Regions from separate parts of the Pseudoalteromonas sp. DL2-H2.2 genome, predicted to be linked through region 2. Evidence: predicted binding sites of a transcription regulator. Region 2 holds the regulator's gene; the other holds the start of a gene.
The links. Region 2 encodes MetJ, which represses methionine synthesis genes. Its sites were predicted from a motif close to TAGACGTCTAGACGTCTA; they were not measured.
Positions count from the first base shown of each region.

Region 1: the regulator MetJ is predicted to act here: its motif matches at 2,880-2,897, upstream of metK (methionine adenosyltransferase).

Region 1 covers NZ_JAKGBD010000015.1:96,191-103,132, forward strand. The annotation lists gene L1285_RS20175 (START domain-containing protein) at 1-480, shown strand, start outside; gene L1285_RS20180 (HDOD domain-containing protein) at 713-1,564, shown strand; gene metK (methionine adenosyltransferase) at 1,628-2,779, opposite strand; gene tkt (transketolase) at 3,141-5,135, shown strand; gene L1285_RS20195 (hypothetical protein) at 5,195-5,971, opposite strand; gene L1285_RS20200 (RimK family protein) at 6,234-6,942, shown strand, end outside.
Region 2 covers NZ_JAKGBD010000012.1:64,977-71,918, forward strand. The annotation lists gene priA (primosomal protein N') at 1-1,268, opposite strand, end outside; gene rpmE (50S ribosomal protein L31) at 1,578-1,793, shown strand; gene L1285_RS18205 (malic enzyme-like NAD(P)-binding protein) at 2,417-3,658, shown strand; gene metJ (met regulon transcriptional regulator MetJ) at 3,722-4,042, opposite strand; gene metB (cystathionine gamma-synthase) at 4,343-5,566, shown strand; gene metL (bifunctional aspartate kinase/homoserine dehydrogenase II) at 5,572-6,942, shown strand, end outside.

The DNA of each region.
Region 1 (6,942 bases), on a different contig from region 2:
GCCAAGTCGGTGATCAACCTGCTAAACGACATCGATAGTGTCCCGCTGTGGGTTAAGCATGTCAGCACTGTCGCCATTTTGTCCCGCCCAGCGCCAAACCAGACCCGAGTGTTGACGCACTTTGACTTACCCTGGCCGCTGCGTAAACGGGACATGCTTACGCATGCGTGTTTACTGCACGTGTCCAAAGCCAGTTATCTACTTAAGATACGCTCAGTCGCTGAGCCTGCACCTGCGCCGGGTGTGATCCGCATTGAACCTGTGACTGTGCAATGGCGGCTGACGGAGCGAGACAACGCCGTTGAGATAGACTATCAAATATCGGCAGATTTACAGGGCGGCGTGCCGCAGTGGTTTGTCGATAAAGTGGCGCTGCGTAATACGCGCGCCTCGTTCAACGCGTTGCACGATTTGTTGCAGGCGCGAGTAGCGAGCCCTCAGCCCTGGGCGTTGATCCCCGGAAATACCTGCCCGTTCTAATGATCATCACGTAATACCAATTTGCTTAATTAAGTGCTCTATCTTGAGGCGAGAAAATAGGGTCGATAACCAGGCAAAAATTTGCGGGCCTCTGTCTAAGGTAATAGGGTCTAAATGAGAAATTTTTAACGCCGTTAGCGCCATATTTGCTCCGTCAAATTGAACAGGTATTAAGTGAAATTGGTATATATCGTCTACACTAAAATCAAACTAGCCTGACGTGTTTGCTGTTATGCTCAATATCGATGAAAAAACATTAGCGGAGCTGCGCTCCGGGTTTAACCTCCCCGCCAAGCCTGAAATTCTGGAACACATACAGAACGAACTCAACAGTGATGAGCCCGAGCTTAATCGCGTTGCCAATATTATTTCGCAGGACGTCGCCACCTCTGCCGCCGTATTAAAGGTCATTAACTCACCGGCCTATGGGATGTCCAGAACTGTGTCGGACATTAAACAGGCGGTGATGTTTCTGGGGCTCAATAGTATCACTCAGATTGTGACAGGCTACCTGCTCAAAGAAGCATTTGATCAAAGCTTGTGCTGTATTTCGTTGGAACGGTTTTGGGACAATGCCATTGATATCTCTCAAATAGCTATGCTGATCGGAAAGCGAGTGCGCGCCAATGTGCCGGTTGAAAACTTGCAGCTGCTCGGTTTGTTTCATGATGCGGGTATACCCGCGATGGCGATGCGCTACGATAACTACAAAGAAGTGATGACCCGCGCCATTCAACGCCCGGAGTTCACACTGGCCTGTTACGAGGAGCAGCTATATCCGACTAACCACGCGGTGGTCGGGTACTATCTGGCCAGCTCCTGGAATATTCCCAAGGCCATGTGTCAGATCATACTGCGTCACCACGACCCGCAGTATCTGGACGAAGCGCATGACGAGAGTGAACAACAGGCGTTTGCTATTCTTAAGTTGGCCGAAAATCTGGCTTTTGAGGGCAAGTACTTTCGAAATTGTGCAGACTGGCATGCTTTTAAGGATAAAGTAATGATTGTTTTGAATATTCACGACGACGAATATGTGGATATCAAAGAGGATATTGAGGAGTTTCTAATTTCTGGTAACTAATTGTTCTGGTTTTAACAAAAAAAGGCGCCGTAAGGCGCCTTTTCTGTAAATCTACGTATACAATTACAGGCCAGCAGCGGCTTTAAGTGCTTCTGCTTTGTCTGTTGCTTCCCACGGGAACTCGTTACGACCGAAGTGACCGTATGCCGCAGTAGGCTGATAGATAGGACGTTCAAGATCAAGCATAGTGATCAGGCCGTAAGGGCGCAGGTCGAAGTGCTCACGGATCAAGTCAATCAGACGCGCTTCTTCCAGTTTACCAGTGCCGAAGGTTTCAACACTGATAGACGTCGGTTCAGCAACACCAATCGCGTAAGATACCTGGATCTCACATTTGTCAGCCAGACCTGCAGCGACGATGTTCTTAGCAACATAACGCGCAGCATAAGCCGCTGAACGGTCAACTTTTGATGGATCTTTACCAGAGAATGCACCACCACCGTGACGTGCCATACCACCGTAGGTATCTACGATGATTTTACGACCAGTCAGACCACAGTCACCCATTGGACCACCGATAACGAAACGACCGGTTGGGTTGATGAAGAATTTAGTGGCTTCAGTAATAAGCTCAGCAGGTAGTACCGGCTTGATGATGGTTTCCATCACAGCTTCTACCAGGTCATCCTGAGAAACAGAGTCACAGTGCTGAGTTGACAGAACAACGGCATCGATACCAACCGCTTTGCCATTCTCATAAGCAAAAGTTACCTGAGATTTTGCATCCGGACGTAACCAAGGCAAAGTACCGTCTTTACGTACTTTTGCCTGACGTTGAACCAGACGGTGTGAATAAGTAATTGGTGCAGGCATTAACACGTCAGTTTCGTTACAGGCGTAACCAAACATCAGACCCTGGTCACCCGCACCTTGTTCTTCAGGGCGAGTACGGTCAACACCCTGATTGATATCAGGAGACTGCTTACCAATGGTGTTAAGGATTGCACACGAGTCAGCATCAAAGCCCATGTCTGAATGGGTGTAGCCGATTTCACGTACGGTTTTACGCGTTAATTCTTCGATATCAACCCAGGCGCTGGTGGTGATCTCACCGCCGACCATGACCATACCGGTTTTTACGTAAGTTTCACACGCAACACGTGCTTTTGGATCTTGCTCAAGGATAGCATCTAGTACCGCATCAGAGATCTGATCGGCGATTTTATCCGGATGACCCTCAGAAACAGATTCAGAAGTAAATAAATGTTTTGCCATTGTATTTATGCTCACAAATATTGCGCTTCACAAACTACAGGAATAGCGCGAAAAAAACAGAACGGTATAGTATCGAAAACACACCCGGCTGCATAGCTTTTTTACGCCTAGACGTCCAAATTTCAACCTTTGCTAAAAACGCAGTAAAAAAGTCCCCAGCGACACCAAGATTTCATTGATTTTTAATTGCAGTGGTTACCCTAATAGGTAAGAATGGGGACCAATTTTCTAATCGAGTTACCTGCATTTCGGCGTGTCATGCATTGAATTGCCACCAACTAAGGCAAACGTGACCGCGTCGCCACACGGGTATATTAGGTACAGATTTGCCACTCAAATGACAAAAAAAGTAGGAGACTTCATGCCATCTCGCAAAGAACTTGCAAATGCCATACGCGTTCTGTCCATGGACGCAGTTCAAAAGGCCAAATCCGGTCACCCGGGTGCCCCTATGGGTATGGCCGATATCGCAGAGGTATTGTGGCGCGATTATTTAAAGCATAACCCAAATAATCCAGATTGGGCCGATCGTGACCGCTTTGTACTATCTAATGGTCATGGTTCCATGCTCATTTATTCTCTGTTGCATTTGTCTGGCTATGATCTGTCTATTGATGAACTGAAAAACTTCCGTCAAATGCACTCTAAAACACCTGGTCACCCAGAATATGGCTATGCACCGGGTATCGAAACAACCACAGGTCCACTGGGGCAGGGGATCACCAATGCCGTAGGCATGGCGATTGCCGAAAAAGCACTGGCAGCACAGTTTAACCGTGACGAGTACGACATTGTTAACCACTACACCTATGCGTTCCTGGGCGATGGTTGTTTGATGGAAGGTATTTCTCACGAAGCCTGTTCACTGGCTGGCACACTGGGCCTGGGCAAGCTGATCGCGTTTTGGGATGACAACGGCATTTCTATCGACGGTGAAGTTGAAGGCTGGTTCAGCGACGACACACCTAAGCGTTTTGAAGCGTATGGCTGGCACGTGATTGCAGATGTGGATGGCCATGACAGCGACGCCATCAAAGCGGCTATCGAAGCGGCTCGCGCAGAATCAGACAAGCCAACGCTTATTTGTTGTAAAACGGTAATTGGTTACGGCTCACCAAACAAGTCGGGCAGCCACGATTGTCACGGTGCACCACTGGGTGATGACGAGATCAAAGCAGCACGCGAATTCCTGGGCTGGGAGCATGAAGCGTTTGATATTCCAGAGTCTGTCTATGCTAAATGGGATGCTGCGGCGCACGGCCAACAAATTCAGAGCGAATGGCTGGTTAAATTCACTGAGTACCAGATGCATTACCCTGAATTGGCGGCAGAGTTTGAACGTCGTACCAAAGGCGAGTTGCCTGCTGACTGGGCACAGAAAAGTGCCGAGTATATTGCGCAGTTACAGGCTAACCCAGCCAATCCGGCAACCCGTAAAGCGTCACAAAATGCACTGAATGCGTTTGGTCCATTGCTACCTGAATTTATGGGTGGCTCTGCGGACCTGGCAGGTTCAAACCTGACGTTATGGGAAGGCTCTAAAGGCCTGACAGCAGACGATGCCTCAGGCAACTACATCTTCTATGGTGTACGTGAATTTGGCATGTCAGCCATCATGAACGGTATCGCACTACACAAAGGCTTCATTCCTTACGGCGCGACCTTCCTGATGTTTATGGAATACGCGCGTAACGCAGTGCGTATGGCTGCACTGATGAAGCAACCTAGCATCTTTGTTTACACCCACGATTCAATTGGTCTGGGCGAAGATGGCCCAACGCACCAGCCGGTAGAGCAGCTGGCAAGTATGCGCATGACCCCAAATCTGGTTAACTGGCGCCCGTGCGACCAGGTTGAATCAGCGGTTGCGTGGCAGCAGGCTATTGAGCGTAAAGACGGCCCAACGTCACTGGTATTTACCCGTCAGGGGCTTGAGCAACAGGCGCGCAGCGACGAGCAGGTAGCAGCTATTAAGCAAGGTGGTTATGTGCTGAGCTGTGACGGTGAGCCAGAGCTTATCCTGATTGCAACCGGTTCAGAAGTGCAACTGGCAGTGGAAGCGGCTGCACAGCTTCGTGACAGCGGCAAGCGCGTGCGTGTTGTTTCTATGCCATCTACCGATGTCTTCGATGCACAATCTGCTGAGTACAAAGAGTCAGTATTACCAGCCGCGGTAACACGTCGTGTTGCGATTGAAGCAGGTATTGAAGACTACTGGTTTAAGTATGTAGGCCTGAACGGCGCGGTTGTTGGCATGAGCACCTTTGGTGAGTCAGCGCCTGCGGCTGAGCTGTTCAAGCACTTCGGCTTTACGGTTGAGAATGTGGTCGCCAAGGCGAGCGCTCTGTTCAACTAAGCTAGAACACGAGTATTGAAAAAGCCGTTCAGGGAAATCTGAACGGCTTTTTTGTGTCCTTAAAAAATACCTCTTAATACTTCTTCCGGCGCAAATTGGACGGTAAGGGCGGCGTTAAGTGCCAGCTCGCTTTTATCCCGGTTATACCAGTCTGCATGCAGGTAGGTGCCTTCTAGGGTGACAAAAACGTATTGAAATGGTTGATATTCTGTACTCAGGCTTAGTCCGTAATTGCTGCTGGTTTGTTCATATAAGGTACCGGTGAGGCAGGTTGGCTGGCAGCGACTGTGATGGTGTTCCGGGTGATAGCTAATATCCAGGTTACCATGTTGGTAAAACAGGCTGCCATATACCAGCCACTGTGGTGTTAGTCGGTATCCGCTGATCCAGGCAATATCGTACAGTGCCAGGCTCTGTGCGTACTGGTTGCCCCGACCGTCGTTACCTTCGCCATTTGCTGATGCATGATATGCCACCGTGATAGCATGGGAGACGTTACCTGGCCTTGCATTTTCGCGCGAGTCTCCTGACAGCTGATACTTAAGGCCATAGCCAAGGGTGGGCGCTTGCGGGCTGACCTCGAAATTGAATTCAAATCCATGGCTTAGTGAAATATCTGCCCCCAGGTACAAGTCTTCTTCGTCGTGGATTGGTGCACTGGTATCTTTGGGGATCACATTGGTTTTGTTGGTGCCCAGCTTGTAGTTGATGACCAGCGGTGTATCAGCGACTTCCGGCGCATCAAAGCGCGCCAGGTGGGAGTGCACCGCTGGAGGGGTGGAACAGGCACTCAGTAACCAGGTGGTAATGAGCGCCAACGGTGTTGTTTTATTCATTCTTTTTTACTCCATTAAAAGCGGCGTTAGTGTGCAGGATTGTCCCTTAAAATACAACTTTATAGGCAGCGTTGAGCACGCTGGCAGGAGCGCCTTCTCTATGAGAAAAGAATTGTTCATCTTAAGCATCAAAATTGATCGTTTGCTATGAGTTAGCTTTTTACATACAAATAGCGTTATACCGGTTGCAAAACCATGATAAGAAGTGGCCTGGCTTACTAAGCTTAAAAGCATAACAGGCCGGGTCATACTAAGGACTAAAATGTTGTCTACGCTATTTGTTGTTGATCAAAATGCAGATATCTTGCCACTGAATGACAATGTGGTGACTTTCGAAACCTACCTGCAAGAGTACCCCAAACTCGGTGAATCTAAGCTAAGGGTTATTAACCTGTGTGACTGCCGTCGATACCTCAGCCAGGGCTACTATTGCTCCTTGCTGGCAGAGGCGCGTAATCATCAGGCGCTGCCGAGTGTTAAAGTGATCAATGAGCTGGGTGATGAGGGCTGCACTGTGTATTTGTCTCAGGCCTGGTGCACGCAGCAGGGGATTGCGGTGTCAGAGCCCTTGTCATTGCTGATTTGCATGGGTGAAACGCAACAGACTGAATATACCAAGCTGGCTGCGCATTTGTTTGCGCAGTTTCAGGCGCCCTTGCTGATTGTGCATGCTCAGTCTCAGGGCAACGGGTTACAGGTGCAAGTATTGCGCAGCGATTTCTCAGCAATCGAACAGGACGAACTGGCATTTTGTACGCAGGTACTCAGCCGGGTCCATGCAATGCAGTGGAAAAAGCGCAAAAGCAGCAAAAAGCATCGCTGGGATCTGGCTATGCTGGTTGATCATCAGGAGCAGTTGCCGCCGAGTAACAAAAACGCCGTGAGTCGGTTTGTGAAAGCCGGGGCCAAGCTGGGTATTAAAGTCCATCTGGTTGAGGCGGCTGAGCTGTATAACTTAAGTCAGTTTGACG
Region 2 (6,942 bases):
CGTCGGTTGAGAAACACCATAACCTGTTGTCCGCGCGCCAGTGTGGCAGCAATGGCATCCAGACTGGCTTTGGCAAATCCCCCCTGATCGGGCTGTCCTTTCATATCCACGAGCATGAAGCGGTTATCCTGCTGGGTTTGCGCCCGTTTTGTCAGTGGCAGCAACTGATAGCGGTTTTGCAGTGCTTTTTGCAGGGTTTCCAGTGCCGGTGTGGCAGTACCGAGGATCAACGGAAACTGGCCCTGTGCGGCGCGATAGGCGGCCAGGTCACGGGCGTGATAGCGCAACCCGTCTTGCTGTTTAAACGAGCCATCATGTTCTTCATCAACCACTATCATACCCAAGGTCTGAAAGGGCAAAAAGATAGCAGAGCGGGTACCAATCACCAGTGCAGATTCTCCCTGCTCGGCTCGTCGCCAGGTGTGTAAGCGCTCATTGTCAGTCAGGTTGGAGTGCCAGAGATCAATCGGTAACCCTTCGAAGCGGCGTTTAAAGCGGTTCACGGTTTGTGGCGTCAGGCCAATTTCCGGCACCAGTACTAAGGCTTGTTTGCCGGCGGCTAAAATGGCCTCCAGACTTTGCAGATATACTTCGGTTTTACCACTGCCCGTGACGCCTTCGAGTAAGAAGGTACGAAACCCGGTTTGACTGTTGATGGCACTGCAGGCGGTGGCCTGCTCCGGGTGAAGTCTTGGTTTACTGCCCAGTTGCAATGGCGCAGACTGCCAGTGGGTGTCGGTACGCAGTTCTTCGCGGATCAGTGCTTTTTCCAGTAAGGCCTTGATCTGTGCCTGCGAGAAGCCCAGTGTTTTTAATTCACTGGCGGTGGCGTCACCGGCGCTACGCAGTTGCTCAAGCAGTGCCAGTTGCTTTTTGGCTCTGAGTTGGGTGGTTTCACGGCCGGCCTCGGTGAGGGTCAGTACCGGCACTTGGGTTTTATCAACCTGCTCACCCTCGCGCAGCGCACCAGGCAGGGCGGTAAACAGGGTTTCGCCTAGCGGATGACAGTAATATTGCGCACTGAAGCGCAAAAAGGCGAGATGATCAGGTGATAATACGGGCGTGGTATCAAGCACCGACTCAAGCGCTTTTATTTTGTCTTCAGGCACGTCGCTGTGAGACTTCAGCGCCACCACGATGGCGATGCAGGCTCGGTTGGCGAATTTTACTCTCACCCGGCCACCCACACAGGGTTGTTGTTCTGGCTCAAGGCGGTAATCAAAGGTTCTGTGTAAAGGTACTTTTAAAGCGACTTCGGCGAAGCGCATGGAAACTCCGGCATCTGAATTTCAATGTTAAGGGCAGCTGTCTGAGTGCACCTTGCTGTGCCGCCAGACTATCTGCCCAGTATACCGTAACGGCATAATAATGTATGCGAATGGTCAGTGAGATTTACAGCAGCTCGATATTTTGCGGGCACAGCACGAAATTGCGCAAAAAATAGCAGTTATTTTGCATTTATTGCTTGTGGAAAGCCCGGATTGACCCTAAAATACGCGTCCACAATTTTTGTATAACTACGTATGGTGCCAGACTTCGGGTTTGGAGAGCGATACGGCCTTAACTAGAGGTGTCCTATGAAAGAAGGTATTCATCCTAAGTACGAAACAATCTCAGCAACTTGTTCGTGCGGTAACAAATTCGAGACTCGTTCAACACTATGTAAAGACATTCACCTGGACGTATGTTCTGCATGTCACCCGTTCTACACTGGTAAGCAGAAGATCCTAGACACAGGTGGTCGTGTTGATCGCTTCAACAAGCGCTTTGGCGCGCTTAGCAGCAAGAAGTAAGTTTTACTTTTGCTGTAGAAAAAGCACCTTCGGGTGCTTTTTTCGTTTCTGCGCACTCATCTCTTACTCTAATCATTTACCATCATCATGCTAAGTGGACGGATCAGTGCCATTTGGTTAGTAAAGTTTCCAGTTTCGCCTCACTCATTTGTACCGAAGAGGGTATAAGCGGGCTTGCACGTGAGAAGTCGGTTGCCACGTAAATCACCACTTTCATCTGTGTGAATGGCCATATTCACCTGATTAATATGCATAGCTATATGTACTAAATGTCGAGTGATATCTGTATTTTTGTCGCTAAATGTTGTGAATTTAAGCTTAAAATGCACTAAATGTCGTAAAGTGTATTTCACCTCGGGTTTTATTTATTTTATTTATACTCTGCATAAAAATGACGCTATTTTGAACTGAAAGTGACACTTATCAGATCATTTATTGTGAGATAAGTTTGCCGAAAAGTAGCAAAAAGGTCGCTAAATCTTGCTAACTGCCAACTATCTTTGCTTTAACAGGATCGACCTGATATCCCTTGAATTAATTTTTAAAAAAGGTATGGTTTAAAGCAGTTAGCGAATTTTTATCTCACTCTCACTTTCAACTTCTTCGTAGGAAAAAATCGCGTCATGTCAGACTTTCGTGAACAAGCGTTACATTATCATGCCCACCCCGTTCCAGGAAAAATCAGCGTTGAGTTGACCAAGCCTGCTGAAACCGTCAAAGACCTGGCCCTGGCATATAGCCCGGGTGTTGCTGAGCCGGTCCGTGAAATTGCTGCCGATCCTAGCAATGCTTACCGCTATACTGGTAAAGGCAATATGGTTGCGGTGATCAGTAACGGTACGGCTATTTTAGGGTTAGGGAATCTCGGTCCACTGGCGTCTAAACCTGTGATGGAAGGTAAGGCGTTGCTGTTCAAGCGATTTGCAGGCCTGGATTCGATTGATATCGAAGTGAAGCACCGCACCACTGAAGACTTTATCAACACGGTTGCCAATATCGCTGACACCTTTGGTGGTATTAATCTGGAAGACATCAAAGCGCCTGAGTGCTTTGAAATTGAGCGCGCGCTAATTGAGCGCTGTGATGTGCCGGTATTCCACGATGACCAGCATGGCACCGCAATCGTTACTGCTGCGGGTATGCTGAACGCGCTGGAGATCCAGGGCAAAAACATCCATGACGCCATTATTGTGTGCCTGGGTGCCGGCGCCGCTGCCATTGCCTGTATGGAATTGCTGATTAAATGTGGTGCACAGCGTGAGCACATTTATATGCTGGACCGCAAAGGGGTGATCCACACGCGTCGTGATGACCTTAACGAATATAAGAAACTGTTTGCCAATAACACGGATAAGCGCACTTTGCAGGACGTGATCGAAGATGCTGACGTGTTCGTTGGTGTATCTGGTCCTGATCTGTTGTCGCCAGAAGATCTGAAACTGATGGCGGACAAGCCTGTGGTGTTTGCGTGTTCGAACCCAGATCCGGAGATCAGCCCGGAAGTGGCGCATGGTGCACGTGATGACTTAATTATGGCAACTGGTCGTTCGGACTATCCAAACCAGGTTAACAACGTATTATGTTTCCCGTTTATCTTCCGCGGTGCGCTGGATGTGCGTGCAACGGCAATTAACGATGAGATGAAGATTGCGGCGGTAGAGGCCATTCGCAGCATTGCCAAAGAGCCAGTGCCTGCTGAAGTGCTAAAAGCGGCAGAGGTAGACAGCCTGGAATTTGGTGAACACTATATTATTCCTAAGCCAATGGACCCGCGTTTGTTGCCGCGTATTGCTAAAGCGGTTGCAGTTGCTGCGGTTGAATCCGGTGTGGCACAAATCGATATGCCAGAAAACTACATGGCATAAGCCCATCAGAGCAATAAAAAAGCCTCACACTGTGAGGCTTTTTTATTTTTGCAACTGACGAAATTATTCTTCGTTGATCTCTGGAATTTCCAGACCCATTTCCGTCATGATCTGACGCACTTCTGCCGGAATTTTTTCCGGGTTGTCTTTACGCAGATCTTCGTCACCGGGCAGCGGCTGGCCGGTAAAGGCATGCAGGAATGCCTCGCACAGTAATTCACTGTTTGTCGCGTGGCGCAGGTTATTGACCTGGCGGCGGGTGCGCTCATCAGTTAGCACTTTAAGTACGTTGAGCGGGATAGACACAGTAATCTTTTTTACCTGTTCTGATTTCTTACCGTGTTCTGCATAAGGGTGAATATATTCACCGTTCCATTTAGCCATAGTGATGTACTTGCCTCAGTGTTGTAGATGCAATGCGAATAAGACTGTGTACTGTGTATGGATCCAACCGTGACACGCAAGCTCTCTGTTGGCAATGTTGCACGTCATTTGCCATAGTTTAAGCTCAAATACTCAGTCTTATTAGCATAGAGTTCGCGTTGAGTGGCGAAATTTTATCGGTTTAAAAAAGATAGTCAAATACTAGTTATTTAGCCATTTAGCGGTATAAATGTTTTGACTTCTAACTTTTGTTAATCTAACCTTTTAGACGTCTAAACATCTAATTGAGTCAGGTGACCTATGAGCCAAAGCAACAAGTCAACCATAGCGGTACGCACAGGCATTGATGCGGATAAGCATCATGGTGCAGTGGTGCCGCCGCTGTATCTGTCGACCACCTATTCTTTTGCCGACTTTGATAAAAAGCGTGATTACGATTACGGGCGCAGCGGTAACCCGAATCGCGATATTCTTGCGCAAACGCTGGCGGAGCTTGAAGGTGGGGCTAAGGGCATCATTACGGCCACCGGGATGGCTGCGGTGCACCTGGTGACTCAGTTGCTGAATGCCGATGATACTTTGGTGATCCCACATGATTGTTACGGCGGCAGCTATCGTTTATTTACCTCGCTGGAAAAGCGCGGTTTGCTCAAGGTTAAAGTGCTCGACCTGACGCGCAGCGAAAGCTTGCAGGAGATCCTGGCCATCAAACCTAAGCTGGTCTGGATTGAAACACCCAGTAACCCCATTTTACGATTAACCGATATCAAAGCGGTCACCGACGTAGCTGCACAGTGCGGTGCACTGGTCGCCGCCGACAACACCTTTTTGTCGCCGGCGTTGCAAAACCCTATCGCATTTGGCGTCGACATCGTGGTGCACTCAACGACTAAATATATCAATGGTCACTCGGATGTCGTCGGCGGCGCGGTGATCGCCAAAACCGAGGAGCTTGGTGATGAACTGGCCTGGTGGGCCAACAATATCGGCATCACGGGCGCGCCGTTTGACAGTTACCTGACTTTACGCGGCTTGCGTACGCTCAATGTGCGCCTGAAACAGCATCAGGAGAATGCGCTGGCGATTGCGCGTTACCTTGAGCAATCTGAGTTTGTTAGCCAGGTGTACTATCCCGGGCTGGAAAGTCACCCTCAGCATGCGCTGGCAAAACAACAGCAACAAGGCTTTGGTGGCATGGTGAGTTTTGACATTAAAGGGGAATTGGCAGATGCAGCTAAGTTCCTGACCAGTGTCAAGCAATTCTCGCTGGCCGAATCGCTGGGTGGGGTTGAGAGTTTGATCTGTCACCCGGCAACCATGACACATGCCGGTATGGATCCCGCAGCTCGCCTCGAAGCGGGCGTCGGTGACACGCTGATCCGTATTTCCGTGGGGATTGAAGAGATCGACGATTTATTGGCAGACCTGGCGCAGGCTTTTGCCGCGGTGAAAGCCGCACAAGGCAGCGCCAGTGATAATGCGAAGGCCTTCAAGCTTTCGCCAGCACATACGGCATTGTGGTAGAAGAAATGACAAAAGCAGTACATAAATTCGGTGGTTCGAGCCTGAGCTCGGCGGCGCGCTATCAGGCGGTTGCCAATATTATTATTGGTCACTGCCAGAGCGGCGACTGTATCGTGGTATCAGCGGCAGGTAAAACCACCAATACCCTGGTTGCCTTGTGGCAGAGTTATCAGCAGCAGGACGAGCGAGCGTTCAGCGACATCCTGCTACAGGTCGAAAATCATCAGTTACAATTGATCAGTGAGTTGTTCCCGACTGCGCAGCAATCACCGCTGACAGCAGAGTTGCGTGATGAGCTGAGCAGCATTGCTCGTCAGGCGCAGTTGCGCCAATTGCAAGAAGCGCCACTACTGGCGTATGGGGAGATCTGGTCGGCGCGCTTACTGGCGGCGTTACTGAATACCCTGAATATTGCTGCACAAGATGTGGATGCCCGCACTTTGTTTACTCAGCATCAGGGACAGCTGATGCACAGCCTGAATCGCAGTGCCTGTCATCAGGCACTCGCTCAGGACAAAATTTACGTGGTCACCGGATTTATTGCCGCTGACAGTGAAGGCAACACGGTCACGCTGGGACGTAACGGCAGCGATTACAGTGCCACCCTGTTAGCCAGCTATCTGGATGCGGCGTCTGTGTCTATCTGGACAGATACACCGGGTGTGTTCAGCACTGATCCGCGCAAAGTAGGTAATGCCATCAAATACAGCAAGGTATGTCGTGCCCAGGCTAATTTACTGGCCCGTCTTGGTAATCCTGTTTTACATGCCAAGACATTATCGCCGTTGAAAGAAACCGCGATTAAGTTGCAGGTACGCAGCAGTTTTGAACCTGATGTGCAGGGCACCGAAGTAGTGAAGCAAGGCTACAGCAAAGAAAAGCGCTTTGTAACTACCTTTGGCGAACTGGACTTGTTGCGCGTCGATACCCTGGTATCGGGCGAAGTTGGCGCGCTTAGCCAACTCATTCAGCATGGTATTCATCACTTTAATCAAAATGGCGAAGACTACTTGCTGGTGCCCAGCGAATTTACCCATCAGGTGGTATTGCGCCTGAGCGGTCGGGTGACCATCGTTGAGTCCCACTTACGTGGCTTTGCCGTGGTCGCGCCTTGTCCGGATATTGCACCCTTGGTGCGCCAGGCTCAGGCAGTGCTGGATGAGCAGGCTGTGGTGGTGCGCTTTACCCACAGTGCAACCGAGTACGCGTTGTTCCTCACCGATCAGGCAATTGATAGTGATGTGCTGGCTATTTTGCATGACAAGTTGGTGAATAAAGGCCGTGAACTGGCGGTGATCATCGCAGGTCTGGGCAATGTGGGTGAGGTGTTCCTCAACCAGTGTCAGCAACAAATTGCGCGCTTACAAAGCCAGTTT